DNA from 2 places in the Vibrio sp. 16 genome. Region 1 is predicted to be linked to the other one. Evidence: predicted binding sites of a transcription regulator. Region 1 holds the regulator's gene; the other holds the start of a gene.
The links. Region 1 encodes MetJ, which represses methionine synthesis genes. Its sites were predicted from a motif close to TTAGACNTNTANANGTCTAA; they were not measured.

Region 1 (16,587 bases):
AACGTAACGAAGCACTTTATCTTCACGCTGTGCTTTCTTGAGTCGTTCCGCAAGTAGTTCACTGAGCAATTGACTCTTGTCTAGAAAGTCATCGAGCGAGAGCGCTGCCAACTCTTCAGGGACTAGACTTTCGACCTTGACGGCTTCTGGCTCTATGGCTAACCCTGCTTCACGGGCAAGGATAACCAGTTTACGCATAACATCCGAACCATCAAGGTCGTTGCGTGGATCGGGCTCGGTAAGGCCTTGTTGCCAGGCTAAATCAACTAACTCGGCAAAAGGTACCGAACCATCATACTGCTGGAAAAGCCATGAGAGCGTTCCAGAGAAGATTCCTGACAGTGCTTGGATATCATCCCCACTTTCTCGCAAATCACGCACTGTGTGGTTGATAGGAAGTCCTGCACCGACAGTTGCGTTGTATAGCCAATGGCGATTTATCTTTGCGAAGGCATCTTGGACTTGATGATAATATTTGCTTGAAGCCGAACCCGCGACTTTGTTCGCTGATATTAGATGCATACCTTGCTCTGCAATTTTCAAATATTGGCTTGCCAGCTCTTTGCTTGCGGTGACATCCAAAACGACGACATCATCGTAACCTTGAATCGCGCCAAGCTTGGTAATCCACTCTCCAGGTTGGTACTCGGTGGCTTCATCGTCAAAGCGGGCACTCACTGAAGCGGCATCAATGCCTTGCGGGTCAAACCAATATGTTTGGCTGTCGATGACAGCAACTAACTCAAAGTTCATACCGCGGCGCTTTTCTAGTTCGGTTTTTTGTTCAGCAAATAGGGTTAGCCAGCTTGAACCTATGTTCCCTTTGCCACACAGGGCGATGCCAACGCGTTTTTGAGCTTGGAACAACTGGCTGTGAATAGCTTTTACCAGCGGAGTAGTGTCGGCTTTGCGTAAAACGGCGACTAAGCTCAAGCCAGATTGAGATTCAGAAACAAATTCAACAGGCGAGGATTTCAGTTTTTGATAGAAACCATAGCAGTGGTTGGCGTTTTTGGTCACTCCCGCACCTACTGCTGCGACCAATGAGAAGCCTTCCTTTAGTTTAATTTCCGCTTCGATTGCGGCATCTTGCAGGTGTTCTAGCGCACCGCCGGCAATTTCTGCGGTGTAAGCAAGACGCAGGGCATGCTGATCGTGTTGAACTTCATAGGTCAATGGCTCAAGCTGAGCGCGTTTCAGGCCTGAAAGGACTTCTTTTTCGAGTCGAGAAAAATCATGACCCGCAGAAAAATTGAGTTGGATAAGCAGTACTTCACTGAGTGAGGAAATGATTTTTGCTCCTCGACCAGAGGCCAATACACGCTCTATGCGAGTCGAGCCAGACTCTGGCTCGTAGCTACAGCGAAGATGTAGATCCATGGCGCTTTGGGCGACGGGTTGTAGCGTTCTGCTATGCAACACAGGGGCAGCGAGACGAGCGAGTTCACTGGCTTCATCCAGTCTGAGTAGTGGCAGTAAACATGCATCACTCACGATACGTGGATCCGCGCTGTATACCCCTGCAACATCACTCCAGATTGTCACTCGGCTGACTTCAGCCAGTGCCCCGATGACGGTGGCGGAGTAATCGGAGCCGTTTCTACCAAGCAGCACGGTTTGGCCGTGGTTATCTTGCGCCATAAAGCCGGTAATCACCACTCGGTGATGAGCATGCTGTGCCAACACTTCCTTTAATAGCGGGTATGACGTACCTCGGTCGACTTCTGGCTGAGTCCCGATCTCTGCTCGTAAGAAGGCGCGAGCATCTTGTGCAACGGCGTTTAGGTCGCTTTGGTTAAGGAGTGCCGCTAGGAGGCGTGATGACCATACTTCACCGTGGCCAAGCACCGCCGCTTTCTCCGCGTCAGTGAGTGGCGCGGTCAGTTCGCCTAATGTTGAAAACTCATCATGAAGTATTGCCAACAAGGCGTCTTGTTCGTCCGGTGCGATCAGCTCTTCAATCAAGGAAGTTTGGAATTGGCGGAGGCTTTGCAGCACTTCATGCGCTAGTCGGCCATCTTTGTTGAGGGATTCAATAAACTCGATCAGTCGGTTGGTGGTTTTTCCTGCTGCAGAGACGACAATCAGGTCTTCGCTGTTAGAGTACTCTTTTAAGATGGTGACTACGCGGCGGTAACATTCGGGATCGGCGAGGCTACTGCCGCCAAATTTGTGCAGCTGACGAGAAGCAGTCATTAGCATGCCTCCTTGGTTTGATTAAAGGCGCGGTCTAAGTCTGCAATTAGGTCACCGGCATCTTCCAAACCGACTGACAAGCGGAGCAACTGATGAGTGACTCCCGCTTCTGCAAGCGCCTCTTCACCCATCGCTCTGTGCGTCATCGAAGCTGGGTGGCAGATCAAACTCTCTACGCCACCCAAAGACTCGGCTAGTGAGAAGAGTTCGAGCTGGCCAACGAAGTGTTTGAGCTGCTCAAAGCTTCCTGCAAACTCAAAGCTGAGCATAGAGCCAAAGCCAGACTGCTGTCGTTTCGCTATTTCGTGTCCTGGATGATCCGGAAGACTCGGATGATAAATGGTTCCAACGAGGTCTTGGTTTTTGAGGTACTCAAGGATTTGCGCCGAGCTTTCTTCATGCACCTTCATGCGTGCCCCTAAGGTGCGTATGCCACGTAGGGTCATATAGCTGTCAAATGGAGTACCTGTCGCGCCGATACAGTTGCCCCACCAAGCAAGCTCCTCTGCATGCTGTTCGGTTTTAGTGACGACCACGCCACCAATGACATCTGAGTGGCCATTAATGTACTTGGTGGTTGAGTGAATAACGAAGTCTGCGCCTAATTCGAGAGGCTTTTGGAACACTGGTGTTAAAAAGGTATTGTCGACACCGACGAGCGCACCAACCTGTTTTGCTTTGGCGCATACTTTTGCGATATCGACCACGCGCACTAAAGGGTTGGAAGGGGTTTCAATCAAGATGAGTTTCGGATTTAACGCAATGGCGGCATTGAGCGCTTGCTCGTCCGATTGATCAACAAACTGCACTTTGAAGTCACCTTTTTGTGAGCGCGTGTTGAATAAACGGTATGTGCCACCGTAGCAGTCATGAGGCGCGATGATGAGGTCATCTGGGCCCAAAAATGCAGACACCCATAAGTTGAGCGCAGAGGTGCCGCAGTTTGTTACTACCGCGCCTTTACCTGACTCTAACTCAAACAATGCGGTTTCAAGTAAGCCGCGGTTTGGGTTGCCTGAGCGGGTATAGTCATACTGAGGAACTTCACCAAATGCTGGAAAGCCATAGTTTGTCGAGAGGTAAATAGGGGGAACAACAGCGTGGTGTTGAGTGTCTGATTCAATACCAGTACGTACGGCAATGGTGGCTGGCTTATGGGCGCTCATAAGTGTTTCCTTTCGAACAGTGGTGACAACTTGTAGGGAATACGATATACCTGATGGATGTTAGATATATGTTATTCCATCTCCATATCTCACCACTTTACTTCTCATTTTTAGAGACGTCAACACTTCTAGACGTCTATATGTCTTTGCTTGTGGCTATAAATACCGCTAAAATTGCGCTTTACTCAACTAAACATAAAAATGAATTAAGGTGCGCAATGGCAGACTGGAATGGCGAATACATAAGCCCATACGCTGAGCATGGAAAGAAAAGCGAACAAGTAAAGAAGATCACGGTTTCTATTCCATTGAAAGTATTGAAGGTATTAACGGATGAGCGTACTCGTCGTCAGATTAATAACCTACGCCATGCAACAAACAGTGAGTTATTGTGTGAAGCATTTTTGCATGCCTATACCGGTCAGCCACTACCAACGGATGAAGATTTAAGAAAAGATCGCCCAGATGATATCCCTGCAGAAGTGAAAAAACTGATGGAAGAAATGGGGATCGAATACGAAGCGTTTGACGAAGAATAAAAACACGCCTTGGTTAGTCCATAATTGGTAACAAACGCACCTCTTAATTTGCTGTCGTCGATTTGTTTCAGATACTAAAAAGCCGCTGACTTTAGGTTAGCGGCTTTTGGTTTTCAGAGGCGTGACGATTACGCTCCCATGTAGCCTTCAGGCATATCGATACGTGCAACGCCAGAGTCAACGGCCGCTTGTGCCACAGCTTTAGCAACGCGAGGTAGTAGGCGAGCATCCATTGGTTTTGGAATGATGTAGCTTGGTCCAAACTCTAAGTGGTCTACGCCCGCAGCTTTAAGGACTTCTGCCGGCACTTCTTCTTTTGCCAGTTGACGAATCGCATCAACGGCTGCAAGTTTCATTTCATCATTGATTTCACTTGCGCGAACATCCAATGCACCACGGAAGATGAATGGGAAGCAAAGAACGTTGTTCACTTGGTTTGGATAGTCAGAGCGGCCTGTACCCATGATGAGGTCATCACGCACTTCATGCGCCAGTTCCGGTTTGATCTCTGGATCAGGGTTAGAACAAGCAAACACAACAGGTTTATCGGCCATCAACTTTAGAGCCTCAGCCGGAAGTAGGTTAGGACCAGATACACCTAAGAACAGGTCCGCGCCTTCGATCACATCTTCAAGCGTGCGTTTATCGGTATTGTTGGCGAATAGCTGCTTGTACTCATTTAGGTCGTCACGACGAGTATGAATGACCCCCTTACGGTCAAGCATATAAATCTTTTCACGCATCGCGCCACATTTGATCAGTAGCTCCATACAAGCCACAGCGGCAGCACCTGCGCCCAAACAAACGATCGTTGCCTCTTCTAGCTTTTTACCTTGTAGCTCGATCGCGTTAAGCATGCCCGCCGCAGTAACAATTGCAGTACCGTGTTGGTCGTCGTGGAAAACAGGAACATCACAACGTTCAATCAGTTGCTTTTCAATTTCGAAGCAATCCGGTGCTTTGATGTCTTCTAGGTTAATACCACCAAAGGTGTCAGCAATGTTAGCGACAGTGTCAACGAACTCTTCGATAGTGCGGTGTTTGACTTCAATATCAATCGAGTCCAAACCAGCGAAGCGTTTAAATAGCAGTGATTTACCTTCCATGACTGGTTTTGAGGCCAGCGGACCTAAGTTACCTAGACCAAGAATCGCAGTACCGTTGGAAATAACCGCAACCATGTTGCCTTTAGACGTATATTTGTAAACATTGTCTGGGTTTTGTGCGATCTCACGAACGGGCTCCGCTACACCTGGGCTGTATGCTAACGCGAGGTCAGTTGCGGTCTCCGCAGGTTTGGTTAGTTCAACAGAGATCTTACCGGCTGTTGGGTAAGCATGGTAATCCAACGCCTGTTGACGGAATTGTTCTTCAGGGGATAGTTCTTGGTGATTGTCAGATGACATAGGTGTAGGTACTCGTTATTAATGTTTGGAAAGGGGGAATCCATTCTAGAGTAACTAAGTCAAGCTGCAAAGGTCAGAATGCGACCTGTAACGCCAAAAGGTGTCAATTCACTGGAGATTAGACCAGATGAATAGAGATGTCGCTAGGAATTCTCAATATTGATGAAGCAATACACTGCGTTAATAGAGACTTTTCTGAACGTGAAAAACAAAAAAGGACGCCAGAGCGTCCTTTTTAGATTCGGTTAAGAAGTGATTACTTCTTGCTTGATAGAGCACCGAAACGCTTGTTGAAGCGATCAACACGGCCGCCTGTATCAACGATACGTTGCTTACCAGTGTAGAATGGGTGACATTTGTCACATACGTCTAGGTGGATTGACTCTTTAGCTAGAGTTGAGTTGAACTCAAAAGAGTTGCCACAAGAACATGTTGCTTTAACAGCTTTGTACTCTGGGTGGATACCAGCTTTCATGGGAGAACCTCTAATATAGGCCGTGTCGCTATCCGAATCTTAGCCGGACACCACACGTAGTTAAAAAATAGCTTGGATACCGCTGCCATTGGCGAGCCATATCTCTAAGGCGCGCTATAGTAATGAATCCATCTCTCTGAATCAACCCGTTTACAGAGAAAAGTGCTACTTTTTTAGCCGAATATGGCAAAGGTGCTTGTTGGTATTCTCTCAAGCTAAGTTTTGGTCAGCAAATCCCGTCTCTTTCTACTTTTGACCTTTTCCCTTACACTGGTTTGGTCTCACTTTACACTTCTTTAATGGCTATTATGCGACCAACGATTGCGCGAGTGGCGTTACCTGTTCCACTGGACAAACAGTTTGATTATCAGATCCCTTCACATGCGTTTCCGATTATCGGCGGACGAGTGTCGGTGCCGTTTGGTCGACAAACTCTGGTTGGTGTGGTTACCGCGTTGGTGAATGAGTCGGAATTTGGGGTTGATAAGCTCAAACCGATCAAACAAGTACTTGATAGCCAACCTGTCTGGCCAGATACGCTTTACTCTTTGTTGTATTGGTGTAGCCAGTTCTATCAGTACCCGCTGGGCGATACCTTACTTAATGCTATGCCGAGTGCCTTAAGAAAGGGCAAGCCTGCCGATTTTGCCGCGCTGGTGGAGTGGCAACTGACGTCGCTGGGGCGTGACCAATTCATGCAGGGTTTTGGTCGAGCAGTACAACAGGCGAAAGTGATGCACATGCTCGAGCTTGGACCTGTTCCTCACCAGGTGTTTATTGATCAAGACATCAGTTCTAGCGTTCTAAAAACGTTAAGTGAGAAAGGGTGGATAGAATCGATTGAGCGCAAACCCGTTATTCGAGATTGGAGCCAAGACGTTGAAGCGTCTGTTGAGAAGCCGAAGCTCAACACTGAACAAGCGGTGGCGATTGCGACCGTCAATAGTATCGATGGTTTTGGGTGCTTTTTGCTGGAAGGGGTAACGGGATCAGGTAAAACCGAAGTGTATCTCAACTTGATAAAACCTGTACTTGAGAAAGGAAAGCAGGCGTTAGTCCTGGTTCCGGAAATTGGCCTTACTCCTCAAACCATCAATCGATTCAAAAAGCGTTTCACGGTTCCTGTTGAAGTGATTCACTCAGGACTGAATGATAGCGAAAGATTGAACGCGTGGCTTTCGGCTCGAGATAACGCGGCGGGGATTGTTATTGGTACTCGGTCAGCATTGCTTACGCCGTTTCACAACTTGGGCATTATCATCGTTGATGAAGAGCATGACGCTTCGTATAAACAGCAAGACAGTCTCCGTTACCATGCTCGGGATGTTGCGGTTATGAGAGCGAACAAAGAGCAGATTCCTATTGTGCTTGGATCTGCGACCCCTGCGCTGGAAACGCTCCATAATGCACTGCAAGGCAAGTATCACCACTTGATCCTCTCTAAGCGAGCGGGTAATGCGACGCCAACCACCAACAAAGTACTAGATATCAAAGGATTGTACTTAGAGAGTGGTCTCTCTGCGCCTTTGATTGCCGAAATGCGTAAGCACTTACAGGCTGGCAATCAAGTGATGCTGTTTCTTAACCGACGTGGCTTCTCTCCGGCTCTTATGTGCCACGAATGTGGTTGGATTGCAGAATGTAAACGCTGTGATGCCTACTATACCTACCACCAGTACAGTAACGAGATTCGTTGCCATCACTGTGGATCTCAGCAACCCATTATTCACCAGTGTCAAGGATGTGGCTCGACGCACTTGGTGACGGTCGGTGTCGGAACTGAGCAATTAGAAGCACAACTCGCGCAGCTATTTCCAGATTACAAAGCGATACGAATTGACAGAGACAGCACTCGCAGAAAAGGAAGCCTTGAGTCCGCGCTCTCTGCGATCCGAAATGGTGAGTATCAGATCCTGATTGGAACCCAGATGCTTGCCAAAGGGCATCACTTCCCCGATGTCACGTTAGTCGGGCTGTTGGATGTTGACGGCTCCCTTTACAGCAGTGATTTTCGCGCTTCTGAACGTTTAGCTCAGCTGTTCATTCAAGTTGCTGGTCGGGCAGGACGCGCGAGTAAACCTGGGGAAGTTGTGCTGCAAACCCACCACCCTGAACATAGTTTATTGCAGGCGCTACTAACCAAGAGCTATCGTCATTTTGCAGAGACCGCGCTTCAAGAGCGCAAACTGGCGATGCTACCGCCGTATACATTCCTTACCTTGTTTCGAGCTGAGGCCAATCAAAGCCCATTGGTTGAAGAGTTTTTGCGTCAAGTCCGTCACACCCTAGAGGCTCATCCGCTGTTTGATGATGGTTGCCAAGTGTTAGGACCGACGCCCGCCCCCTTGGCCAAACGTGCAGGTAAATACCGTTGGCACTTACTACTGCAAACCCAGCAACGCTCTACGATGCAAAAATTACTGTCGAGCGCCAAGCCTGTCATTCAAATGCTGCCTAGCGCGAAAAAAGTGCGTTGGACTATGGATATTGAACCGCAAGATCTCAGCTAGTCCTTTTGGGGGATTCATTCGCTTGCGTTATCAATGTTGGATGAATTAGTTGCTGCAAGATTAATGATTTGCATGTTTTTCATTTATTTGTGATTGAGATCTTGTTTGAGCTGCTCGTTTTGTTAAATCTCCCGTAACTTTGAATGACGAAATGAATAAACTAGACCAAGTATTACTTGACTATGCCCACGATATCGCGGCAAGTTAATCGTTTGCTTCGTGCAAATGAACCATAAGAATGAGCTTTAGCTCATCATCGTCACTCCCGACAATCAGAACGAGAGGATGTGACTCAACAAGGTTTAGGTGGCACCGCGCTACCAATGTTGGAAATTGAAGAGGGTAAAATTTTTATGGCGACAATGAAGGATGTTGCCCAGCTAGCAGGCGTTTCGACAGCGACGGTTTCTCGTGCGTTGATGAATCCCGAAAAAGTGTCTTCTGCTACCAGGAAACGAGTAGAAGATGCAGTGCTAGAAGCTGGATACTCACCGAACTCTTTAGCGCGTAATTTGCGTCGCAATGAGTCCAAAACCATCATTGCTATCATTCCAGACATCTGTGACCCCTATTACACAGAAATCATCCGTGGAATCGAAGACGCAGCAATGGAACATGGCTACATCGTTTTACTCGGCGACAGCGGCCAACAGAAAAAACGTGAAAGCTCATTTGTGAATCTCGTCTTTACCAAGCAGGCAGATGGCATGTTGCTACTTGGTACCGACCTTCCTTTTGATGTCAGTAAGCCAGAGCAAAAAAACCTGCCTCCGATGGTGATGGCATGTGAATTTGCACCTGAGCTAGAGCTTCCTACAGTTCATATCGACAACTTAACATCGGCGTTTGAGGCAGTGAACTATTTGACGCAAATGGGGCACAAACGTGTCGCACAAATTTCGGGTCCAGAATCCGCGGTTTTGTGTCAGTTCCGCCATCAAGGTTATCAACAAGCGCTGCGCCGTGCGGGCATCACCATGAACGCCAACTACTGCACTAATGGAGACTTTACCTTTGAAGCGGGTGCGAAGGCGGTTCGCCAACTACTTGCGCTCAAAGAGCCGCCTACCGCGGTATTCTGTCACAATGATGCGATGGCCATTGGCGCGATCCAAGAAGCGAAGAAGTTAGGGCTACGGGTCCCACAAGATTTGTCTGTCGTTGGCTTCGATGACATTCAGTTCGCCCAGTATTGCGATCCGCCGCTAACCACGATTTCTCAGCCAAGGTATGAGATTGGGCGCCAAGCCATGTTGATGATGCTTGAGCTGCTTCGAGGGCATGATGTACGTGCTGGTTCAAGGCTGCTCGAGACGAATCTTGTTGTGAGAGAGAGCGCGGCGCCACCAAGAGTACTGTAACGACAACCAAAAGCGGCGTATTTTGCTGCGCCGCTTCCATTTCCCCTCTGTCATCGTTTGGCAATCTGCATTACCATATCGGCAGTGGCTCACCTATGATTGATGTACAACAGTGGCAAACAAAGATTATGTAAAACGTGGCCGAGGCAGCAGTGGGCGTAAACCTACACGCAAACAAGCGGCTCCTCGTCGAAAACCCTGGCGTAGTGGACTTATCGCCATTCTATTGGTGTCTGTCTTTGGTTATGGCTTGTATACCCTAAGCACAGACCCTGAACCGCCAGCACCTGTTGTCGAAACAAAACCTAAGCCAAAGCCGAAACCAAAAGCGACGTTACCTCCTCCTCCTGAGGAGAAATGGGATTACGTTGAAAGCTTGCCAAACCGCGAAGTGGAAGTGCAAGCGAAGGAGCAAGTGGTTTCCGAAATCCCTTACATCATGCAGTGTGGTGCGTACAAAAACGCTCAGCAAGCGGAAGCACGCAAACTGGATATCGCATTTCAGGGTATCAATAGCAAAATCCGCAAAAAAGAGGGCAGCAGTTGGTATCGCGTGGTACTAGGGCCTTACAAATTTAAGCGTGATGCAGAGCGAGATAAGCACAAACTTCAACGCGCTAAGATCGAGCCTTGCGCGATTTGGAAAGAAGCACAGTAAAACACAAAAAACGAACCTCTCGGGGTTCGTTTTTCATTTCTATCTCAAGGTTGTTCCCTTGAATTCCTCTTTGGGTAGCCTCATATAATCTTTAACACTGAGATTAAAACAACTATGAGGCCCTACTCGTGACTACCATTGTATCTGTACGTCGTAATAACAAAGTCGTCATCGCTGGTGATGGACAAGTATCTCTAGGTAACACAGTAATGAAGGGCAATGCGCGCAAAGTGCGTCGCCTCTATAACAACAAAGTTCTAGCGGGCTTTGCTGGTGGTACGGCTGATGCCTTCACGCTGTTTGAAAAGTTTGAAAGTAAGCTGCAGATGCATCAAGGTCATTTGACCAAAGCAGCAGTGGAGCTGGCAAAAGATTGGCGTAGCGATCGCGCACTTCGTAAGTTAGAAGCTTTGCTAGCGGTGGCTGACGAAACAGCGTCACTTATCATTACGGGTAACGGTGATGTCGTTCAGCCTGAAAACGACCTGATTGCGATTGGTTCAGGGGGCAACTTTGCTCAAGCCGCGGCAACGGCTCTGCTTGAAAATACTGAATTAGATGCGCGTGAAATCGCAGAGAAATCACTGAAAATTGCCGGTGATATCTGTGTATTCACTAACCATCACCACACTATTGAAGAACTAGAAATTCCAGCTGAGAAAATCGCTGAATAACCAAAGATAGTGGCAAACAAATTTAAGGAAACTGATTATGTCTGAAATGACTCCTCGCGAAATTGTTCATGAACTCAACCGCCATATCATTGGTCAAGAAAACGCGAAACGCTCAGTTGCGATTGCGCTGCGTAACCGCTGGCGCCGTATGCAATTGGAAGAAAGCTTGCGTGTTGAAGTGACACCGAAGAACATCCTAATGATTGGTCCAACCGGTGTCGGTAAAACAGAAATCGCTCGTCGTCTGGCGAAACTGGCCAATGCGCCTTTCATCAAGGTTGAAGCGACGAAATTTACTGAAGTTGGCTACGTAGGTAAGGAAGTGGAAACCATCATCCGCGATCTGACAGACGTAGCAATCAAAATGACGCACCAGCAAGCGATGGAAAAAGTAAAATTCCGTGCTGAAGAACAAGCCGAAGAGCGTATTCTTGACGCGCTACTGCCGCCAGCGCGTGATGCTTGGGGTCAGAATGAGCAGCAAGATGAAAGCTCATCAAACACTCGTCAAATCTTCCGTAAGAAGCTGCGTGAAGGCAAGCTAGACGACAAAGAGATTGAAATCGATGTGGCTGCGCCGCAAATGGGCGTGGAAATCATGGCGCCTCCGGGCATGGAAGAGATGACGAATCAGCTTCAAGGCATGTTCCAAAACCTCGCGGGTGACACTAAGAAGAAGCGCAAGCTTAAAATCAAAGATGCATTCAAAGCATTGACCGAAGAAGAAGCGGCGAAGTTGGTTAATCAAGAAGAGCTAAAAGAGCAGGCAATCTTTAACGTTGAGAACAACGGCATCGTCTTCATTGATGAAATCGACAAGATCTGTAAGCGTGGTGAAAGCTCAGGTCCTGACGTATCTCGAGAAGGTGTACAGCGTGACTTACTGCCTCTAATCGAAGGTAGCACAGTGTCAACCAAGCACGGCATGGTCAAAACAGACCACATTCTGTTTGTGGCTTCAGGTGCATTCCAAGTCGCGAAACCATCAGATTTGATTCCAGAGCTGCAAGGTCGTCTGCCTATTCGTGTTGAACTTGAAGCGCTTTCAAGCAATGACTTCAAACGTATTTTGACGGAGCCAAAAGCGTCTCTAACAGAGCAATACGTTGCGCTAATGAAGACCGAAGATGTTGATATCGAGTTTACTGAAGACGGCATCACGCAAATCGCTGAAGCGGCGTGGACGGTTAACGAGACCACGGAAAACATTGGCGCTCGTCGCTTGCACACTGTGATGGAACGCTTAATGGATGAGATCTCGTTTGAAGCGACAGATAAATCAGGCTCTAAGCTAACAATCGACGCTGACTACGTGAAAGCAAAATTGGGCGATACCATTGAAGATGAAGATCTAAGCCGCTTTATTCTTTAATCACTGAAGTATTGAAAGCGCCGACCTTTGGGTCGGCGTTTTTGTATCTGCGGCTCATAAATAAGATTTGTGTATATTTCGGAAAAAACATGTAATTAATGTGAATCTTTCGATTATTCCTAAGTTAAATGTTTTGTTACATTTAACGCCGTTGAAGCGAGTCTCTATAACATTCTGTTTTTGTTTGGTTTTAAGAGAACTCATTCAACGTATAGGAGAATTAGAATGTACGATATTGGCTTAGGACAGACAACGAAAGTCGAACAGCGTCGCCAGATGCTACACCGAGGTATAAAAGCCGCGGTATTTGGTGTGCCGCTGCTCGCATTGGGTTTAACGATTAATAGCTCTGTTTTGATGACTGACGCGGGTTACAGTTACGTGCATCAAAACAACATCACCGGTGAACTGGATGTATTCACCGAGCCTGGAATTCACTTCAGAATGCCGTTTCTTTCCAAAATCACTCAGTATGATCAGGTGATTACGGTTTCATTCGGCAACAGCAAAGGGGAAGACTTTTATCAACGTCTTGATCCCGTGCAAGTGCGTTTTGCCGATACTTATATTGGTCAAATCCCGGTGACATTTCGCTTCAAACTGAGTAATGATCCAGAAGCAGTGAAGAAAATGCACCGAGAGTTTCGCAACAACAGCAACTTAATTGATGCCTTGCTGGTGAAAAATGCGCGTAACGTGACGGTGATTACCGCTACTCAATACACAGGCGAAGAGTTCTTCCAAGGAGGCCTGAACCAGTTTAAATCTAAGCTTGGCGATCAACTGCGTGATGGTATCTACACCACAGAGCGTCGTCAGGTTGAAGTCGAACAGCTAGATCTTGCACCTGTAGGGGTTGATCAATCGAATGCTAATCAGTTGCAACGCACCAACCAACTGGTCTGGAAAACCGTGCCTGTTGTGGACTCAAGTGGTCAACCGATTCGTCAAGATAACCCTCTGCAGCAGTATGGCATCCAAGTGACTCAGGTAACCATTGGTGATCCTCAGCCAGAGAAGCAGCTTGATCAGCTATTAGCGGACAAAAAGCGTTTGGTTGCCGACCGTATCCGTGCAATTCAGGAGCAAGAGACGTCGAAAGCTCAAGCGGAAACTGAGCAGTTGCGAAAAGAGATCCAGCGAACTCGTGAAGTACAAGACGCTCAGCGTCAGAAGGAACTGGCGATCATTTCTCAGCAGAAAGAAGTTGAAGTAGCGAGGCAAATTGCAGAGCGTGAGATCGTTGAAGTTGAAAAAACCAAACGTCTTGCTGAAGTCGAAAAAGAGAAAGAGCTCGCGATAGCAGAAGCCAACCTAGCCATCCAAAAAGCGAACGCGCTATCGGCAGAATTTGAAGCCAAAGCGATACTTGAAAAAGGTCGAGCGGAAGCAGAAGTTCTAAAAGCGAAGTACGCTGCACTGGGCGCTAACCGTGAAGTATACCTAGCGGAGCTAAATCGCGATGTGGCGAACTCGTTGTACAGTAATTTGCAGAACTTCCAAGTTCAGATGCCGCAAAACTACATCGGTGGTAGTGATGAAACAGGCTTAAAAACCAACTTGGACGTAATCACTGGCTTTGGCGCCTTGGGGCTTATGGACCAAACGAAGAAGGTGACCCAGCAATAGGTACATGGGTAACCTAAAGCTCGAGAAGGTATGAAAAAAGAGGCTGATAGTATCTATCAGCCTCTTTTTGATTTTATCTTGTCTCTTAAATCATAAAGATAAAGATAACCGCTAGTGCAGAAATCAAACCTGCGAATGCGTAACACGCCACTTTGCCAACGACACCCGTGTGGAACTTAAGGTCGTGCATACCGTGGTGTACACGGTGCATGGCATGCCACATTGGCAGTGCGAGTGTACCGATAATGAACAGGGCACCAATGATGCTGGTGGCAAACTCAGACACACGCTCATAACTCAGTGCATCAGCATTGATGACGCCTAAAGGTACCAAAATACCCAGCACTAAAATCGTAACAGGGGTGATCATTGCAAACCAAGTACCACCTGCGCCAAATAGCCCCCACCAGATTGGCTCATCAGAACGCTTCGGTGCTCTATCTACTGAAAAATTCGGTTTCATTGTTAAAGCTCCTTACACGATGACCAAAACGACAAGTGAGATGAAAGCAACAGCAGCCCATTGAGTCAGAACAATGATCTTCTTATCGACTGGCTTACCTTTCAAACGAATCGGCATTACCTGAGGCATCATGCTGAAGAAGGTTTGTGCGTGCAGGAGGCTACCTAACAGAGCCACGATGTTAATCGCAACTACCACAGGGTTAGCCATAAAGCCGAGCCAGGTTTGCCATGCTTCTGGGCCTTTTACGAGTGCGCCCAGACCAAATGTCAGGAACAAAGTAAATAGCACCAAAGGCAGTACGGTTGCTTCACGCAGCATGTAGAAGCGGTAAAACGGATGATCTTTCCACCATGTACGTTTTACTTCACGAACGTAAGGTTTACGGTTACTCATCTTACGCCTCCTCTGCTGTTTTTGTTGGAGTGCCATCAGGTTTGAACATGGAGATAACGAAGTCCATTGAAGACTCCACTTTACCTTGGTTTACCGCTGCTGCTGGGTCTACGTTTTTCGGACACACTTCAGAACAGTAACCGACGAAGGTACAGCCCCAGGCACCATTCTCACCATTGATTAACGCCATGCGCTCATCTTTACCGTTGTCACGGCTGTCTAGGTTGTAACGGTGTGCCAGAGTGAGGGCAGCAGGGCCGATGAACTCAGGGTTCAAACCGAACTGAGGACAGGCTGCGTAGCACAGACCACAGTTGATACAGCCAGCAAACTGCTTGTACTTTGCCATTTGTTCAGGTGTTTGTAGGTTCGTGCCGTCTTCTGGTTTACGGTCGTTACCAATGATGTAAGGTTTGATGGCTTCTAGGCGCTCGATAAACGGCGTCATATCCACGATCAAATCTTTCTCGATTGGGAAGTTTGCTAGTGGTTCAATTTTCACGCCATTTGGGTAATCGCGTAGGAAGCTCTTACACGCAAGTTTAGGCACGCCGTTGACCATAATGCCGCAGGAACCACAGATCGCCATACGACAAGACCAGCGGTAAGACAGGTCTTTGTCTAGGTTGTCTTTGATGTAGCCAAGCGCATCAAGCGTTGACATGGTTTCATCAAATGGCACTTCAAAGGTTTGAAAATGCGGTTCTGCGTCTTTCTCTGGGTCATAACGCAGAACTTCTACTTTTTGGATGCGATTTGCTGACATTATGCTTGCTCCTCTGCCTGCTTCTCTGCCGCTTGCGCTGCTTCTTCTGCAGCGGCTTTCTCTGCTGCTTCACCGTATAGACGTGCTTTTGGTTGTGACTTAGTAATCGTCACATTGCTGTAGTCGATACTTGGTGCAGAGTCTTCTTTGAAGAATGCGAGAGAGTGTTTCAGGAAGTTCACGTCGTCACGCTCTGTACAACCATCGTCTAGACGCTGGTGCGCACCACGTGACTCTTTACGCAAGATTGCAGAGTGAACCATCGCTTCTGCCACCTCTAGGCCGTAACCGACTTCGATAGCGTAAAGAAGGTCTGTGTTGAACACCTTGCCTTTGTCTTTGATGCTAATGCGCTTGTAACGCTCTTTCAGCTCAGTGATTTTTTCAATCGTTGCTTGCATTAGATCTTCTTGGCGGTAGATACCACAACCCGCTTCCATGGTGTGACCCATTTCAGTACGGATGGTTGCCCAGTTTTCATCACCTTCTTGGTTCATCAGTGCGGCAATGCGTTCTTCAACTGCTTTCACTTGAGCTGCAATTGACTCTTCGTTCCAGCCTTTAAACTCTGCTGCACGTTTCACTGCTTGCTCACCCGCAACGCGACCGAATACCACGAACTCAGCCAGTGAGTTAGAACCAAGACGGTTTGCACCGTGAAGACCCACAGAGGCACATTCACCGACTGCGAATAGACCTTTGATGCGAGTTTCACATTCGCCGTTGGTTTCAATACCACCCATGGTGTAGTGAACCGTTGGACGAATTGGAATTGGCTCTTTTGCAGGGTCAACGTTCACGTAAGCTTTCGCTAGTTCACAGATGAACGGGAGACGCTCTTGTAGGTACTCTTCACCTAGGTGGCGAAGGTCTAGATGCACCACATCACCAAGAGGGTGTTTGATGGTGTTGCCTTTCTGTTGTTCGTGCCAGAAAGCTTGCGAAACTTTGTCACGTGGACCAAGTTCCATGTATT
Region 2 (16,587 bases), 630 kb from region 1:
CCGGGACATTCCATAGAAGTTGATGGCAAGAATATTGTTGAATAACCAAAGAAATTTAGGATGAAAAAATGAAAAAGTTATCTCTAGCGGTTGGTGTGGCTGCACTCTCTTTGTCGGCCGCTTCTCAGGCTCACTTCCTATTAATGCATACGCCAACTTCTCAGCTTGACGCTCCAACGACCGTGGACATGAAGGTTGTGTTTGGCCACCCGATGGACAACGGCCATGTGATGGACATTGAAAAGCCAGAGGCCCTAACGGTTACATTCAAAGGCAAGAAAACGGATCTGTTGGATACGTTGCAACCTATTGAGTGGACTGGCCCTGACAACAAGGCGAAGGCGTTTAAGTTAGAGTATAAAATCCGTCGCAACGGTGATTACATTTTTGCCGCAACACCAGCGCCTTATTATGAAGGCGGTGAGGACATCTACATTCAACAAATCACCAAGCGTTACATCAATAAAGGTGGACTGCCAACTGGGTGGGAGAAGCCACTGGGTTTGAAGACGGAAATTGTGCCGAAGAACAAGCCTTATCAAGTGCTTGCTGGTAGTACATTCACTGGCCAGCTTCTCTCTGAAGGTAAGCCAGCGGCAGGTGTAGAGTGTGAGATTGAATTTCTAAACACTGACATTGATAGTAAAGCGAATGCTTTTGGTAAAGGTACGCATCGCAGCACGCCTGCGTCTGCGATTGTTGCCATCACGGATGACAATGGCATGTTTACTTTCGGTGTGCCAACAGCAGGCAAGTGGGGATTTGCGTGCCTAGGGTCAGGTCCTGATAAAGAGTTTAAAGGCAAAGAGCTATCGCAAGACGCCGTGCTTTGGATTGAAGCGCAAGACTTATAAACGCTATTCGATCAAAAAAGCTGGCGCTTAATCGCCAGCTTTTTTCGTTTAGTTTCTGCGATGGGAGAGCTTATTCACCCCATTGCGCTTCAAACCAACTTTCCAGAATTACAACGGCGGATTGGCAATCCACATTGCCCTTGCTTAGCGCCTTGTATCCTCCCATGTTGAAGAGGTCTGCTCGCGCTTCGGTGGTTGAGAGTCTTTCATCATGCAATTCGACAGGTAAGCCATAGCGACCGTGTAGTCGGTTGGCAAACTTTTTCGCCCGAGGTGTGATGGTCTCTAAGTCGCGACCATGGAGGTCGGTCGGTAAACCAACAACCAATAAATCGGGTTGCCACTCTTTGATTAATTTTTCGATGTCATCCCAATTGGGGATTCCGTCATTGGCTTTAAATGCACGAAGAGGAGACGCGGTACCCGTGACCTCTTGACCAATTGCACTGCCAATGCTTTTGGTACCGAAGTCAAAGGACATGATGGTTCTAGACATGAGAATCCTGTTTTTAGTCTTTATGGTCGATTACGCGTGGCCAATCTCACTTGAGAGCTGAGCAACGTTAATACCCAACATTTGCACGGCTTTTTGCCAGCGCTCAGCAATGGGCGTGTTAAAAATGACGTCTGGGTCCGCTTCGATGGTCAGCCATGAGTTGTCTGAGAGTTCACTTTCGAGCTGGCCAGGCTCCCAGCCGGAATAGCCCAATGCCACCAAGTACTCGTTTGGTTCCGCTTCGGTGCCTAGCACGGTGAGAATATCTCGCGAGGTGGTGACAGAAATACTGTCCGTCATCTGAATACTCGACTCATACTCATCTTTGGGCTGGTGCAAGATGAAGCCTCGATCGCTTGAGACGGGCCCACCTTTTAAGACGGGTTTGTCGAGGCTGTCGGTGAACAGCTGCGGATGAACCGATTGGACATCCACTTGTTTGAGCATTTTGCCGACGGTGACGTCGATTGGAGCATTAATCATTAGACCCATGGCGCCCTCATCATTGTGTTCGCACACGTAGATAACGCTGCGCTCAAAGTAGGGATCTTTCATCCCGGGCATCGCCACTAAAAAATGGTTAGTTAAATTCATAGACACTCCAACAGATTATTAGGGGCAGAGGTTCTACCCCCTTGTTATTATTTGTTGATGCGGCGTTCAATCGCATCCATAAGCTTGCCTGTGATCGAAACATCAAATGCAGCCTCGATTTCACGAATGCACGTTGGGCTTGTTACATTAATTTCAGTTAGCTTGTCGCCGATGACATCCAAACCAACAAAAATCAGTCCTTTTTCCTTAAGTGTAGGCGCTACAGCTTCAGCGATCTTTTTATCTGTTTCACTTAATGGTCTTGCTTCACCAGTCCCGCCAGCGGCTAGGTTGCCGCGGGTTTCACCTTTAGCTGGAATACGGGCTAAGCAGTAACCAATCGGCTCACCATCGACCACTAGGATGCGCTTGTCACCATTGCTGATGTCTGGGACGAAGGTTTGCGCCATTGCGTAGTTTTGACCGTGGTTGGTCAGGGTCTCAATGATCACCGACACGTTTGGATCACCCTCTTTCACGCGGAAGATAGATGCGCCACCCATGCCATCAAGAGGTTTTAGGATCACGTCGCCATGTTGCTCGCGGAACTGTTTAATCTTCTCGGCTTTACGCGTTACGATGGTGGTCGGCGTAAGTTCTGGGAACCAAGCGGTGAACAACTTCTCGTTACAATCACGTAGGCTTTGCGGCTTGTTTACAATCAGTGTGCCTTGCTCTTCAGCGCGCTCAAGAATGTAAGTCGCGTAGATGTATTCGGTATCAAACGGAGGATCCTTACGCATCAGAACGGCATCAAGCTCAGACAGTTCAATGGTTTGCTCCGATTTAAACTCATACCAACCCGTTGGATCTTCTTTTAGCTCGACGACCTTGGTATCAGCAATGGCGACACCTTGGTCTAGGTGTAAGTCGTTCATCTCCATGTAATGGATTTCGTAGCCGCGGCGCTGCGCTTCAAGCATCATGGCAAAGCTAGAGTCTTTTTTGATGTTAATGGACGAGATAGGGTCCATTACGATACCTAATTTGATCATTGTTGTTCTCCGTTTAACCAAGATCGCCGAAACGAACTTGCAAGGCTGTAATTGCAGTGAGAGCCGCTGTTTCCGTGCGCAGTACGCGTGGGCCAAGCAGTGTCTCTTCAAATTTATACTCTTCTGTCATACCGATTTCTTCCGCTGACAAGCCACCTTCTGGACCAATCAATAGACGAACCTTCTCTACCGGTGTTGGCAGGGTATTGATTGAGTATTTTGCTCGTGGATGAAGGTTGAGCTTTAAGCCGTCATAGTCTTCGGCGCACCACTCTTCAAGCTGCATGATTGGGCGGATTTCAGGAACGGTATTACGACCACATTGCTCACAGGCACTGATAGCGATTTTCTGCCATTGCGCGAGCTTTTTTTCGAAGCGCTTTTGATCCAGTTTCACACCACAGCGCTCTGAAATCAGAGGAGTAATGGTATTTACACCAAGCTCAACCGATTTTTGGATGGTGAACTCCATCTTGTCACCACGTGAGATCACCTGACCTAGGTGCAAATCAAGCGGTGATTCCGCGCTGCGTTCAATGCGTTCGGTGACATCCACTTCGACGTGTTTTTTTGTCACACTTGAAATGGTTGCTGGAAATTCAGCACCACTGCCATCAAACAGCAGGACATCTTGCCCCTCTTTCATTCGCAATACACGGCCAATGTGGCCGGCAGCGTCGTCACTCAACATGAGAGTGCCTAGCTGTGAGATGGTTTCTGGATGATAGATTCGTGGGATTCGCATTGGTTTCGATTTCCAGCAAGAGATTTAGAGATAACCTCTAACATGGATGCTTTTAAGGGAAAAAACAAGGGGCACAAAGCGTTTCCAGCTAAGAACTGGAAACTCTTTGTTGGTTGAAGGATAGATAACTTAAAGGGCTTGGCAGGCTTGATAAACAAACGGGTTGTGATTCCCCTGAATTTTGAAAATTCGCTCTTCTCGCTCACATTCCCATGAATCAACCGGAAACTGCTTGTTCCATGCATTCATCAGTTGCGTTTGCTGTTTAGATAGCCTAAATCCATACTCTTTGCTCATATAAAGGTACGTACGCGCGATGGAACCTTTTGCTCGATCGGGTGGCATCACTTTGCGCTGCTTAAAGTTGACCTGCATTTCACAGCGGCCATAGCTGACGCCGTCGACGCCATTCCACTGGCTAAAGTTATAGTTGGAACGATCGCCATTCACTTCACCGATCGCAGGAGTCAGGTTGTGAAGATCGGCTTCCATCATGCGGAAGGTTTTATCTTTCTTCGCGCAGTTTTTGCGTCCGCCTTCTTGCCAACATTGGCGCTGGTGGCCAAATTGCCACGCAGGGACCACATGTTCCCATTCGATACGTGACGCGCGTTTGAGCTGTTTTCGAACTTGGTAGCCACAAGATTCTAAGTCGGGGATGCCTTTTCTTCCTTGCCACTGAATATCACAACCACAATAAAAACTGGTTGGGTGATCGGCGTATATTTTGACCGCCTCTTTCTTTGCTTTCGAAAAAGAAGAAGGTGGAGCGGCGACTGCCACAGATGACAGGAGCGCAATGGTGAATGCAAGCAAGCGTTGTGTTTTCATATCTTGGTATTAGAAAAGTATGAGTGCTTACAGTCTAGCACGCATTGCTGGCTTGTATTACTGAGAAAACAATTAACTAGGAGAGTTGTTTACCACTGAAAGCGAGTGTCTGTTGGCACTGCTGACAGCGGTAACTGGCTTGCTTTCGCTGTACTTTATTGTGTCGGCGAATCGACAAAGGGTAGGTGGTACAGGCACAAAGGTACTCAAAGGTCTTCCCTTGCACTGAAGTGATTTCAAAGCAGTGCGTCGTTTTTGCAGGGACTTTAAATACGGCTTCCATCACGCCTTGCCACTCTTTACCGTGTGGTCTTACTCGGCCATAGACTTGATAGGTGATCAAATGGGCCACTTCATGGGGGATCACCTCGTTTAAGAATGCCTGCTGGTTCTCTTTAAACAGGGTTGGATTGAGGCGGATTTCATTGAGTTGTAGATAAGCTTTACCCGCAGCTTTACCGCGCAGCTTGTAGTTGAGTGAAGGTTGTGGGAATTGACGTTTGAAGGCGTTTTGCGCTTGGAATAGACACTCTGCGATGACTTTGTGCGCACGATAATCGAGTTCTAAATCCACATTTACTCCTAAAACAACGCCCCAACCAAAAGGGTTGGGGCGCATCATAGATCGAAACAGGTATTCTTGTTAAGGGTGATGTTTCTTCTTAATGGTTTCGTGGTATGCGTGCCAAGTGCCGTAGCCGAGTATTGGCATTGTGAACAACATGCCGATCCCGTAAGTGGCGAAGCCCACCAAAATACCGCCACAAATTAAGCCTGCCCACACAATCATAGCCGGAATGTTGGACTTAACGGCATTGAAGCTGGTAAATACCGCGGTCATCATATCGACGTGACGTTCCATCATCAGTGGAATTGAAAATGCGGAGATGCTGAACACAACACAAGCGAGGATAAAGCCAACTAGAGAGCCTATCACGAGGAAAGGCATAAATTCGGTGAGCGGAGCACCTTGCACGGAAGGGTATAAGGCGTGAAGCAACGCAGCGATGCGCATCCAGAAAATCATACATACTGCCAGCAAGACCGCGAATGCCCATTGAGAGGTCGAATTGCGTCCGATCGCTTTCATTGAATGAAGCAGGCTGGCGCTGTGTCCTTTCTCTCTTTCCCAACTCGCATCGTATAAACCGAGAGCGAGGAAAGGGCCGATTAGCATGTAAACAACTAGGCTAGGCATCACCACGAGGTGAGTTCCTTGCCATTGAACGAGTAATACAATACCAATCGCGGCGGCCATAAAGCATAAACCATAGAATGCGCTGATAAGAGGCATTCTGATAAAGTCGTGTAAGCCCAACGAGAGCCAATGAAATGGCGCTGAAACGCTTACTTGATTACACGGAATGGTGCGAGCATATTCCGCGTCTGGGACTTCTTTATGTTTCTCTTTGAAGTCGTGTGGATTCACCGTACGAGGCATACATCCTCCTTGATCGATTCTCTGTTCTCACCGGGCGGTTTGGCTGCCCGAATGTGTTGGAAACTCGATGCCCGGATCGTTGACTTCTTGGTTGGGGCAAGAGTTTATCTTGTGTTACGAGATGAAATTCAATATAGATTTATCCCATTAACATATTTTTAACTATTGACCCGATGGCAAAAAAATACAACTTTCATCGGTATTTTTCTCGGTAAAGAAAAAGGGCTTTTGGTTTCCCCAAAGCCCTTTTAAATTCGATTATGTCTTATGTTCTAATTACTTAAGACCTGCGAAGTCTGCAAGAATCGCTGCTTTATCTGTCGCTTCCCATGGGAACTCTTCACGACCGAAGTGACCGTAAGCTGCTGTCTTCTTGTAGATAGGCTGAAGTAGGTTCAGCATCTCTTGTAGACCGTATGGACGTAGATCGAAGTTCTGGCGAACTGCTTCTACGATAATGTCGTGAGAGACTTTCTCAGTGCCGAACGTTTCCACCATGATAGAGGTTGGATCCGCAACACCGATTGCGTAAGAAAGTTGGATCTCACAACGATCAGCCATGCCAGCCGCAACGATGTTTTTCGCTACGTAACGTGCAGCGTATGCTGCAGAGCGGTCTACTTTTGATGGATCTTTACCAGAGAACGCACCGCCACCGTGACGAGCTGCGCCGCCGTAGGTATCAACGATGATCTTACGACCAGTTAGACCACAGTCACCCATTGGACCACCGATTACGAAACGACCCGTTGGGTTGATGAAGAAGTTAGTTTCTTTGTTGATCCACTCAGACGGCAATACTGGCTTGATGATCTCTTCCATTACCGCTTCACGTAGGTCAGGAGTTGATACTGAGTCACAGTGCTGAGTTGAAAGAACAACCGCATCGATACCCACAATCTTACCTTGATCGTATTGGAACGTTACCTGAGATTTCGCATCTGGACGTAGGAAGTTTAGTTTGCCGCTCTTACGTACTTCTGCTTGTTTTTCAACTAAGCGGTGTGCGTAAGTGATAGGTGCTGGCATTAGGATTTCTGTTTCGTTGGTTGCGTAACCAAACATAATGCCTTGGTCCCCTGCGCCTTGCTCTTTAGGGTCGGCTTTGTCAACACCTTGGTTGATGTCTGGTGACTGCTTACCGATAGTGTTTAGAACGGCGCAAGAATCCGCGTCAAAACCCATATCAGAGTGAACGTAGCCAATCTCACGCACGGTTTGACGCGTTAGCTCTTCGATATCTACCCATGCTGAAGTCGTGATCTCACCACCAACCATGACCATACCGGTTTTAACGTAAGTTTCACACGCGACACGTGCTTTTGGGTCTTGTTCTAGAATTGCATCAAGAACAGCATCAGAAATTTGGTCTGCAATTTTATCTGGATGACCTTCTGATACCGACTCAGAAGTGAATAGGTGCTTAGCCATGTTAGCTCCACTATATCTGGTTAATGTTGGAGGTTTGGTAACACTCCAGCATTCAATAATATTAAAAACTGTAGGTGTATCTACATCTAGACGTCTATTCTAGTTTTGAATGCTCGAATTACAAGCTCTTTTTTATTATTAGATAAAACCAAACGTTTGCCTTAAATTGGCTTCAAATGAGTAACTTCGAGCGATTTGCTGCGAAAGGTCGGAAATTTGTGAACAAATGGCTTGGAAAACGTTTGCACAGCTAGATTCGCTTTGAGAGAATTATCGCCCACATTTATATGATTCGCTTAATGCACTCAGGAGCTGACATGTCTTCTCGTCAACATCTCGCTAATGCTATCCGCGCTCTAAGCATGGATGGTGTACAACAGGCTAACTCTGGCCACCCAGGCGCCCCTATGGGTATGGCTGATATCGCTGAAGTTCTTTGGCGCTCTCACCTAAACCACAACCCAGCAAACCCAGAATGGGCTGACCGCGACCGTTTCGTTCTTTCAAATGGCCACGGCTCTATGCTGATTTACTCTTTGCTACACCTTTCGGGTTACGAGCTATCGATTGACGATCTGAAGAACTTCCGTCAGCTTCACTCTAAGACACCAGGCCACCCTGAGTACGGTTACGCACCAGGTATCGAGACAACGACAGGTCCTCTAGGTCAAGGTATCACCAACGCTGTAGGTATGGCGTTAGCTGAGAAGACGTTGGCAGCACAGTTCAACAAAGAAGGCTTTGATATCGTTGACCACTTCACTTATGCATTCATGGGTGACGGCTGTCTGATGGAAGGTATCTCTCACGAAGCATGTTCTTTAGCTGGTACGCTAGGTCTTGGTAAGTTGATTGCGTTCTGGGATGACAACGGCATCTCTATCGATGGTCACGTTGAAGGCTGGTTCTCTGATGACACACCTAAGCGTTTTGAAGCGTACGGCTGGCATGTAATCCCAGCGGTAGACGGTCACGATCCTGAAGCGATCAACGCAGCAATCATCGCCGCTAAAGCGGATCCTCGCCCAACTCTGATTTGTACTAAAACAGTGATCGGTTTTGGTTCGCCTAACAAGTCTGGCTCTCACGACTGTCACGGTGCACCACTAGGCGCAGAAGAAATTGCAGCGACTCGCAAGCAACTTGGTTGGGAGCACGGTCCATTTGAAATTCCTGCTGATGTTTATGCACAGTGGGATGCAAAACAAGCGGGTGCTGAAAAAGAAGCTGCATGGAATGCTAAGTTCGATGCTTATGCCGCGGCATACCCTGAAGAAGCCGCTGAGCTTAAGCGTCGCCTAAACGGTGAACTACCAGCACAGTGGGAAGAGAAAGCAAACGCAATCATTGCTGACCTGCAAGCAAATCCTGCAAACATCGCATCACGTAAAGCGTCTCAAAACGCGCTAGAAGCGTTCGGTGCTATGCTACCAGAATTCCTAGGCGGCTCGGCTGACCTTGCGCCTTCTAACCTTACTATGTGGTCTGGTTCTAAGTCTGTGTCGGCTGAAGATCCAGCGGGTAACTACATCCACTACGGTGTACGTGAATTTGGTATGACAGCGATCATGAACGGTATTGCACTACACGGTGGTTTCGTACCATACGGCGCAACCTTCCTAATGTTCATGGAATACGCTCGTAACGCGATGCGTATGGCTGCTCTGATGAAAGTTCAGAACATTCAGGTTTACACGCACGACTCTATCGGTCTTGGCGAAGATGGCCCAACTCACCAACCAGTTGAGCAAATGGCGTCTCTACGTCTAACGCCAAACATGAGCACATGGCGTCCATGTGACCAAGTTGAGTCTGCAGTCGCTTGGAAACTGGCTATCGAGTGTAAAGACGGCCCAACGTCGCTAATCTTCTCTCGTCAAAACCTTGCACAGCAAGAGCGTAGCGAAGAGCAAGTAGCTAACATTGCTAAAGGTGCTTACATCCTGAAAGATTGTGCTGGCAAGCCAGAGCTAATCCTTATCGCAACAGGTTCTGAAGTTGAGCTAGCGGTTAACGCTGCTGCTGAACTAACAGCTGAAGGTAAGAAAGTACGCGTAGTTTCAATGCCATCTACAGATGCTTTCGACAAGCAAGACGCGCAGTACCGCGAAGCAGTACTACCATCAGACGTAACTGCGCGTATCGCTATCGAAGCGGGTATTGCTGACTTCTGGTACAAGTACGTTGGCTTCGGCGGCAAGATCATCGGTATGACAACGTTCGGTGAATCTGCTCCAGCAGGCGAACTGTTCAAGATGTTCGGTTTCACTACAGAAAACGTAGTGAACACAGCGAAAGAACTACTTTCTTAATTTAGTTCGTATCAACGAAAAAGAGAAAACCGAGCCATTTGGCTCGGTTTTTTTATGCGTTCAAGTTAAGTCTGCGCAGCGGTTACTCAAACTCTTTACCCCAGTTATCTTTCTCTTTGTGACCACACACTTTGCATGTGACGTATCTGTCCATGTCATAGTAATGACCACCATTGATAAAGGTATGAGCCATCAATTTGATTCGACCTAAAAGAGAAGTGTCCGTGTCGTAGCTGCTGTTTTTTCTGACAAGCACTTCACTATGGGGCGTTTCTTGTTCGCATTGTTTACAAAAGTGAGTGGCTGGGTATCCAGACATAGTCATTTCCTTTGGTTGATAAAACTAGAATAGAAACAGCCAATAGAAAAACGACATACTCCGCCGCACTATGCATAAGAAAAATATATCAATCAAGTTGAATAAATTCACATTGCGGTCTAGGTAACTTCTCCTTGGTTTTTGTCTAAGGATGGACTGCAATCGGCCGTCTGTGATTAATCAGTCATTCCGTTTAGCCAAGTATTTGTTAGCCATGACAAGAAGATTGTAAGGGATGAGTTACAAACTGCTTTCTATTTGTAACCTTAGGCTTCGTCGTTGTTGGTAGTGTTCTTTGGTAATCCATCGATACTAAAGGACTGTATTATGCTAGATAGTTTAAAAACAGGCTTATCTAAGCTTTCCTTGATAGGGAAGGCATTGATGCTGCCTATATCCATCTTACCAGCAGCAGGTCTACTGCTCGCCTTTGGCGCTAAGCTCGATATCCCGCTTATGATGCGTGCTGGGGGCGTCATATTTGATAACTTAGCCTTGCTGTTTGCCGTGGGGGCTGCCGTTGGTTTGACTAAGGAATCTGGGATCGCCGCCTTAGCTGCGATTGTTGCGATGGTTGTCATGAATGCAACCATGGGGGTCGCGTTAGGTATTACGCCTGAGATGGCGATCGGTGGTGGTCGTTATGCGATGGTGATGGGCATTCCGTCATTGCAAACGGGTGTCTTTGGTGGACTTATCGCTGGTATTCTCGCTGCCGTTATGTACCAACGCTTTTATGATACTAAGCTGCCTGATTTCCTTGGCTTCTTTGCCGGTAAACGTTTTGTTCCTATTGTGACTGCATTTTCTGCGTTTCTCATCGGGTTAGTATTACCTTATATTTGGTCATATATTCAGTCAGGGATTGATGCGCTGTCGCACATGGCGAATGGCGGCAACATGTATGTCTCAACGTTCATCTACGGATTTATGGAACGCGCTCTAATTCCAGTTGGCCTCCATCATATCTTTTATAGCCCTTATTGGTTCTCTTTCGGGGAGTACACCACCGCCGCTGGAACTATTGTAAACGGCGATCATACGATTTGGTTTAAAATGCTCGAAGATGGCGTCAAAACATTCTCAACCAGCGAATACCAAGAAGCAGGTAAATTCCTATCGGGCAACTTTGCAATTTACATGTTCGCTTTCCCTGCGGCGTGTTTAGCGATGTATCACGAAGCGAATGACAAAAACAAAAAAATAGCAGCGGGTATTTTGGGTTCAGCTGCACTTACCTCTTTTGTTACCGGTATTACAGAGCCAGTGGAATTCGCGTTTATCTTTGTCGCGCCTGTGCTTTATGTGTTCTCTGCAATTATGGCTGGGGTGTCTTATGCGGTGACGTATGCGCTGGATGTTCACATAGGTAAAACCTTCTCTGCAGGTATCATTGATTTTGTTTCATTTGGGGTTCTTCCAGCGATGGATGGCTTTAAAACCAACTGGTTCAATGTGATTCTTTGGGGCTCAGCGATGGCTGCGATTTACTACACGGTTTTCCGCTTTGCAATTCGAAAACTCAACTTGAAAACGGTTGGACGTGAGGATACGCAAAGTAAGGCTATTACCTTAGAAAATGAAGAGCTAGCGAGTGAAATTACAACCTTGATTGGTGGTGCCGCGAACATTACTTCGATAGGGGCATGTATTACCAGGTTGCGCCTACAGATTAAAGATCAGTCACTTGTGAATGAGAAGGGAATCAAAGACCTCGGCGCGATGGGAGTCATAAAAGTGGGTTCAAGTGGCTTGCAAATCATTCTAGGTGCGCGGGCTCAATTTGTGGCTGAAATTATGAGTGATAGTCTCAGCGATACTTCGGCTTCACTGTCAGTAAGCCCTAGCTAATCATCTACAACGAACGATCTTCAATATTTACGCTATCAATCGAGAGGTTGGTAGCGTTGCCTTGCATTTAATTTTCAAACTTATAGATCGCTTTAGCATTCTACTAATGCGCTTCGAGTGGCTATCGGTTACTATTTGTGACACGAAAATCATGTAAGGCGATGGAATCATGCTAAGAGTTGCGATCAATGGATTTGGACGTATCGGTCGTAATGTACTGCGGGCAGTATATGAAAGTGGCAAAAGCCAGCAGATTAAAGTGGTAGCAGTCAATGAGCTTGCTCAGCCAGATGCCATGGCGCACCTACTGCAATACGATACAAGCCACGGTCGATTCGGCAAGAAGGTGACCAACGACCAAGAGCATATCTATATTCATCATGACAGCGGAGAGTTTGATTCTATCCGCATTCTACATCTCAGTGATATTGAGCTGCTGCCGTGGCGCGATCTAGAGGTCGATCTGGTCTTAGATTGTACAGGTGTTTTTGGCTCTCAAGCGGATGGTCAAGAGCATATCAAAGCGGGCGCAAAGAAAGTCCTATTTTCACACCCTGGGGCCAACGATCTCGACAATACCATTATCTATGGTGTGAACCACGATACGCTAAAAGCCGAACACAAAGTTGTCTCCAACGGTTCGTGTACCACTAACTGTATTGTCCCTATCATTAAAGCCCTTGATGACGCTTTTGAAATCGAATCTGGCACCATTACTACGATTCACTCATCGATGAACGACCAACAAGTCATTGATGCGTACCACTCCGATTTGCGTCGAACACGTGCCGCCAGCCAGTCGATCATTCCCGTAGACACTAAGTTGCATAAAGGTATTGAAAGAATCTTCCCGAAATTTTCTAACAAATTTGAAGCGATTTCCGTGCGAGTACCAACGGTAAACGTCACGGCGATGGATTTAAGTGTCACAATTAATACAAATGTGAAAGTTAATGACGTAAATCAAACCATTGTTAACGCATCTCAGTGTACATTACAGGGCATTGTTGACTATACTGAAGCGCCGCTCGTTTCTATCGACTTTAATCATGATCCCCATAGCGCGATTGTCGATGGTACACAGACTCGAGTGAGCAATGGGCATTTAGTGAAAATGCTTGTTTGGTGTGATAACGAATGGGGCTTTGCGAACCGCATGCTGGATACTGCGCTCGCAATGCAAGCTGCAAAGTAAGCCGTAGTGCAGCGAGGAGAATTATTTATTTTCACCCTTGAAATAAATAAATGATGGCTCCATATCTGAACCAGTTTAAAGAATTAATAGGCTTGGCAGGGTTGCCGGGCTACTGAAAACTTTACTTATTGAATATTTGAGAGGACACATCATGTCTGTAATCAAGATGACTGACCTGGATCTAGCAGGTAAACGTGTATTTATCCGTGCGGACCTAAACGTACCTGTAAAAGAAGGCAAAGTGACTTCTGATGCACGTATCCTAGCATCTCTACCAACGATCAAGCACTGTCTAGAAGCTGGCGCTAAAGTTATGGTTACTTCTCACCTAGGTCGTCCAACTGAAGGTGAATACGCAGAAGAGTTCTCTCTACAACCTGTTGTTAACTACCTAAACGACGCACTAGATTGCGACGTTAAACTAGCGAAAGATTACCTAGATGGCCTAGAGCTAAACACAGGTGAGCTAGTTGTTCTTGAAAACGTTCGCTTTAACAAAGGCGAGAAGAAGAACGAAGAAGAGCTATCTAAGAAATACGCAGCACTTTGTGACATCTTCGTAATGGATGCATTTGGTACGGCTCACCGTGCTCAAGCGTCTACTCACGGTGTTGGTATGAACGCGCCTGTTGCGTGTGCTGGTCCTCTTCTTGCTGCTGAACTAGAAGCACTAGGTAAAGCAATGGACAACCCAGAGCGTCCACTTGTTGCTATCGTTGGTGGTTCTAAAGTTTCTACTAAACTAACCGTTCTAGAGTCTCTATCTAAAGTCGCTGACCAGCTAGTTGTTGGTGGTGGTATCGCGAACACATTTATCGCTGCAGCAGGCCACAACGTAGGTAAGTCTCTATACGAAGCTGACCTAGTTGAAACCGCTCAAAAACTAATGAAAGAGTGTTCTATCCCAGTTGCGACTGACGTTGCATGTGCGAAAGCATTCGACGAGAACGCAGAAGCTGAAATCAAGAACGTTGCTGACGTCGCTGACGACGACATGATCTTCGACCTAGGTCCAGACTCAACGGCAGCTCTAGCTGAAATCATCGCTAACGCTAAGACAATCCTATGGAACGGTCCTGTAGGCGTATTCGAATTCAAGAACTTCGAAGCGGGTACCAAAGGTATCTCTGAAGCGATCGCTAAGTCAGCAGGTTTCTCTGTAGCAGGTGGTGGTGACACGCTAGCGGCTATCGACCAATTCGGTATCAAAGCTGACGTTTCTTACATCTCTACTGGTGGTGGTGCATTCCTTGAATTCGTTGAAGGTAAAGTACTTCCAGCAGTGGCAATGCTTGAAGAGCGCGCTAAGTAATTAAGTGAAAGCGGGAGAGTGATTCTCCCGCTTTCTTGTTTGCTGCACATCACAGTTTTTTGCTAGAATAGCGCGAGTTGTGAGCAAACGTTTGCAAGAATTTAAACTTAACAAGTTTTATTTTTAAAACGACAGATAAATAGGATTAAATCCATGTCTAAGATCTTCGATTTCGTAAAACCAGGTGTTATCTCTGGCGACGACGTACAGAAAGTTTTTGAAGTTGCTAAAGAGAACAACTTCGCTCTACCAGCAGTTAACGTTGTAGGTACTGACTCTGTAAACGCAGTACTAGAAGCAGCAGCTAAAGTTAAAGCTCCAGTTGTTGTTCAGTTCTCTAACGGCGGTGCAGCTTTCTTCGCTGGTAAAGGCGTTAAACTTGAAGGTCAAGGTGCTCAAATCCTTGGTGCTGTAGCGGGTGCTAAATACGTTCACGCTGTAGCTGAAGCTTACGGTGTGCCAGTAATCCTACACACTGACCACGCAGCTAAGAAACTTCTTCCATGGATCGACGGTCTACTAGACGCTGGTGAAGAGTTCTTCGCTCAAACTGGTAAGCCTCTATTCTCTTCTCACATGCTAGACCTTTCTGAAGAGTCTCTAGAAGAGAACATCGAAACATGTGCTAAGTACCTAGAGCGCATGGCTAAAATGAACATGACAATCGAGATCGAACTTGGTTGTACTGGTGGTGAAGAAGACGGCGTAGATAACTCTCACATGGACGCATCTGAGCTTTACACTTCTCCTGAAGACGTTGCTTACGCATACGAGAAACTAAGCGCTGTTTCACACCGCTTCACTATCGCAGCATCTTTCGGTAACGTACACGGCGTTTACAAGCCTGGTAACGTTGTTCTAACTCCAACTATCCTACGTGATTCTCAAGCATACTGTGCAGAGAAGTTCGGTATCGCACCAAACGCTCTAAACTTCGTATTCCACGGTGGTTCTGGTTCTACTCAAGAAGAGATCCAAGAGTCTATCGGTTACGGTGTTATCAAGATGAACATCGATACTGATACACAGTGGGCAACTTGGGATGGTATCCGTAAGTACGAAGCGGAAAACCACGATTACCTACAAGGTCAAATCGGTAACCCAACTGGCGAAGACGCACCAAACAAGAAGTACTACGACCCACGCGTATGGCTACGTGCTGGTCAAGCTTCAATGGTTGCTCGTCTAGAGCAAGCTTTTGCTGACCTAAACGCAGTAGACGTACTATAAGTTAGTCGCTATTACGAATGATAAAAACCCGCTCATTGAGCGGGTTTTTTTATATCTGATACTTGGCTCGTTTATCTGAGTGAGTGATGTGAAAAATCTGGCTAAATGTAAATGCTTTGCGTAATCTGTAACAAGCCGATTTCAACATGTTTTGATAAACGTCTGTTTTTATTCTCTTTGCAAAAACTTGACTTTGAGAATGGTCAAAAATGAGATATTGTGCCAAAAAAATGGCATTGCTTGACCGCATGGATAAGCAAGCCGTGGTTAATTACTAATATAAAGCAGTTTGATTCATAGAATTATTACATTTTGAGAGGATACAAATATGGCAGGCGAATCAGCGGGAATTGAAGCTCCCCTAGTTGATGGATTAAGTCACGCAGAAAAATGGTTAACGACGAACTCTGATCTATTGGTTCAATACGGCGTAAACATCATTTCTGCCGTTCTGATTCTATTTATCGGTAACATGATCGTGAAAGCCGTAGCAAACAGTGTTGCTAAGGTTTTAGAAAAGAAAAATATGGATAAGGCGGTTGTCGAGTTTATCCATGGTCTTGTACGTTACTTGCTGTTTGTGATTGTTCTAATTGCAGCGCTGGGCCGCTTAGGTGTTCAAACCGCATCTGTTGTGGCAGTAATCGGTGCCGCCGGTCTTGCTGTTGGTCTTGCTCTTCAAGGCTCACTATCTAACTTTGCGGCGGGCGTACTTATTGTTGCTTTCCGTCCGTTCAAGTCAGGCGACTACGTTGAAATTGGCGGTGTAGCAGGCAGTGTTGAAGCGATTCAGATTTTCCAAACTGTATTGAAAACACCTGATAACAAAATGGTAGTTGTTCCAAATGGCAGCGTCATTGGCAGCCCTATCACGAACTATTCTCGTCACGAAACACGACGTGTCGATTTAATGATTGGGGTTTCTTACAATTCCGATCTACAGAAGACTAAAGAGCTGTTGACTAAGATTTGTCAGTCAGA

Region 2: a site for MetJ is predicted at 7,466-7,485, ahead of metK (methionine adenosyltransferase). Genes of this name have one in related genera too.

The regions. Positions count from the first base shown of each region.
Region 1 is NZ_OY808997.1:2,260,887-2,277,473, reverse strand. It holds gene U9J37_RS10375 (bifunctional aspartate kinase/homoserine dehydrogenase II) at 1-2,196, opposite strand, end outside; gene U9J37_RS10370 (O-succinylhomoserine (thiol)-lyase) at 2,196-3,362, opposite strand; gene metJ (met regulon transcriptional regulator MetJ) at 3,581-3,901, shown strand; gene U9J37_RS10360 (malic enzyme-like NAD(P)-binding protein) at 4,030-5,307, opposite strand; gene rpmE (50S ribosomal protein L31) at 5,564-5,782, opposite strand; gene priA (primosomal protein N') at 6,091-8,292, shown strand; gene cytR (DNA-binding transcriptional regulator CytR) at 8,646-9,653, shown strand; gene ftsN (cell division protein FtsN) at 9,766-10,311, shown strand; gene hslV (ATP-dependent protease subunit HslV) at 10,440-10,985, shown strand; gene hslU (ATP-dependent protease ATPase subunit HslU) at 11,023-12,357, shown strand; gene U9J37_RS10325 (SPFH domain-containing protein) at 12,583-13,986, shown strand; gene frdD (fumarate reductase subunit FrdD) at 14,072-14,449, opposite strand; gene frdC (fumarate reductase subunit FrdC) at 14,462-14,845, opposite strand; gene U9J37_RS10310 (succinate dehydrogenase/fumarate reductase iron-sulfur subunit) at 14,847-15,611, opposite strand; gene frdA (fumarate reductase (quinol) flavoprotein subunit) at 15,611-16,587, opposite strand, start outside.
Region 2 is NZ_OY808997.1:2,893,689-2,910,275, forward strand. It holds gene U9J37_RS13460 (hypothetical protein) at 1-45, shown strand, start outside; gene U9J37_RS13465 (DUF4198 domain-containing protein) at 69-854, shown strand; gene ruvX (Holliday junction resolvase RuvX) at 925-1,350, opposite strand; gene U9J37_RS13475 (YqgE/AlgH family protein) at 1,381-1,944, opposite strand; gene gshB (glutathione synthase) at 1,992-2,939, opposite strand; gene rsmE (16S rRNA (uracil(1498)-N(3))-methyltransferase) at 2,953-3,684, opposite strand; gene endA (deoxyribonuclease I) at 3,814-4,515, opposite strand; gene U9J37_RS13495 (SprT family zinc-dependent metalloprotease) at 4,592-5,089, opposite strand; gene U9J37_RS13500 (DUF2189 domain-containing protein) at 5,159-5,956, opposite strand; gene metK (methionine adenosyltransferase) at 6,233-7,387, opposite strand; gene tkt (transketolase) at 7,705-9,699, shown strand; gene U9J37_RS13515 (hypothetical protein) at 9,782-10,018, opposite strand; gene U9J37_RS13520 (PTS transporter subunit EIIC) at 10,346-11,869, shown strand; gene epd (erythrose-4-phosphate dehydrogenase) at 12,039-13,064, shown strand; gene U9J37_RS13530 (phosphoglycerate kinase) at 13,216-14,376, shown strand; gene fbaA (class II fructose-bisphosphate aldolase) at 14,530-15,606, shown strand; gene mscS (small-conductance mechanosensitive channel MscS) at 15,935-16,587, shown strand, end outside.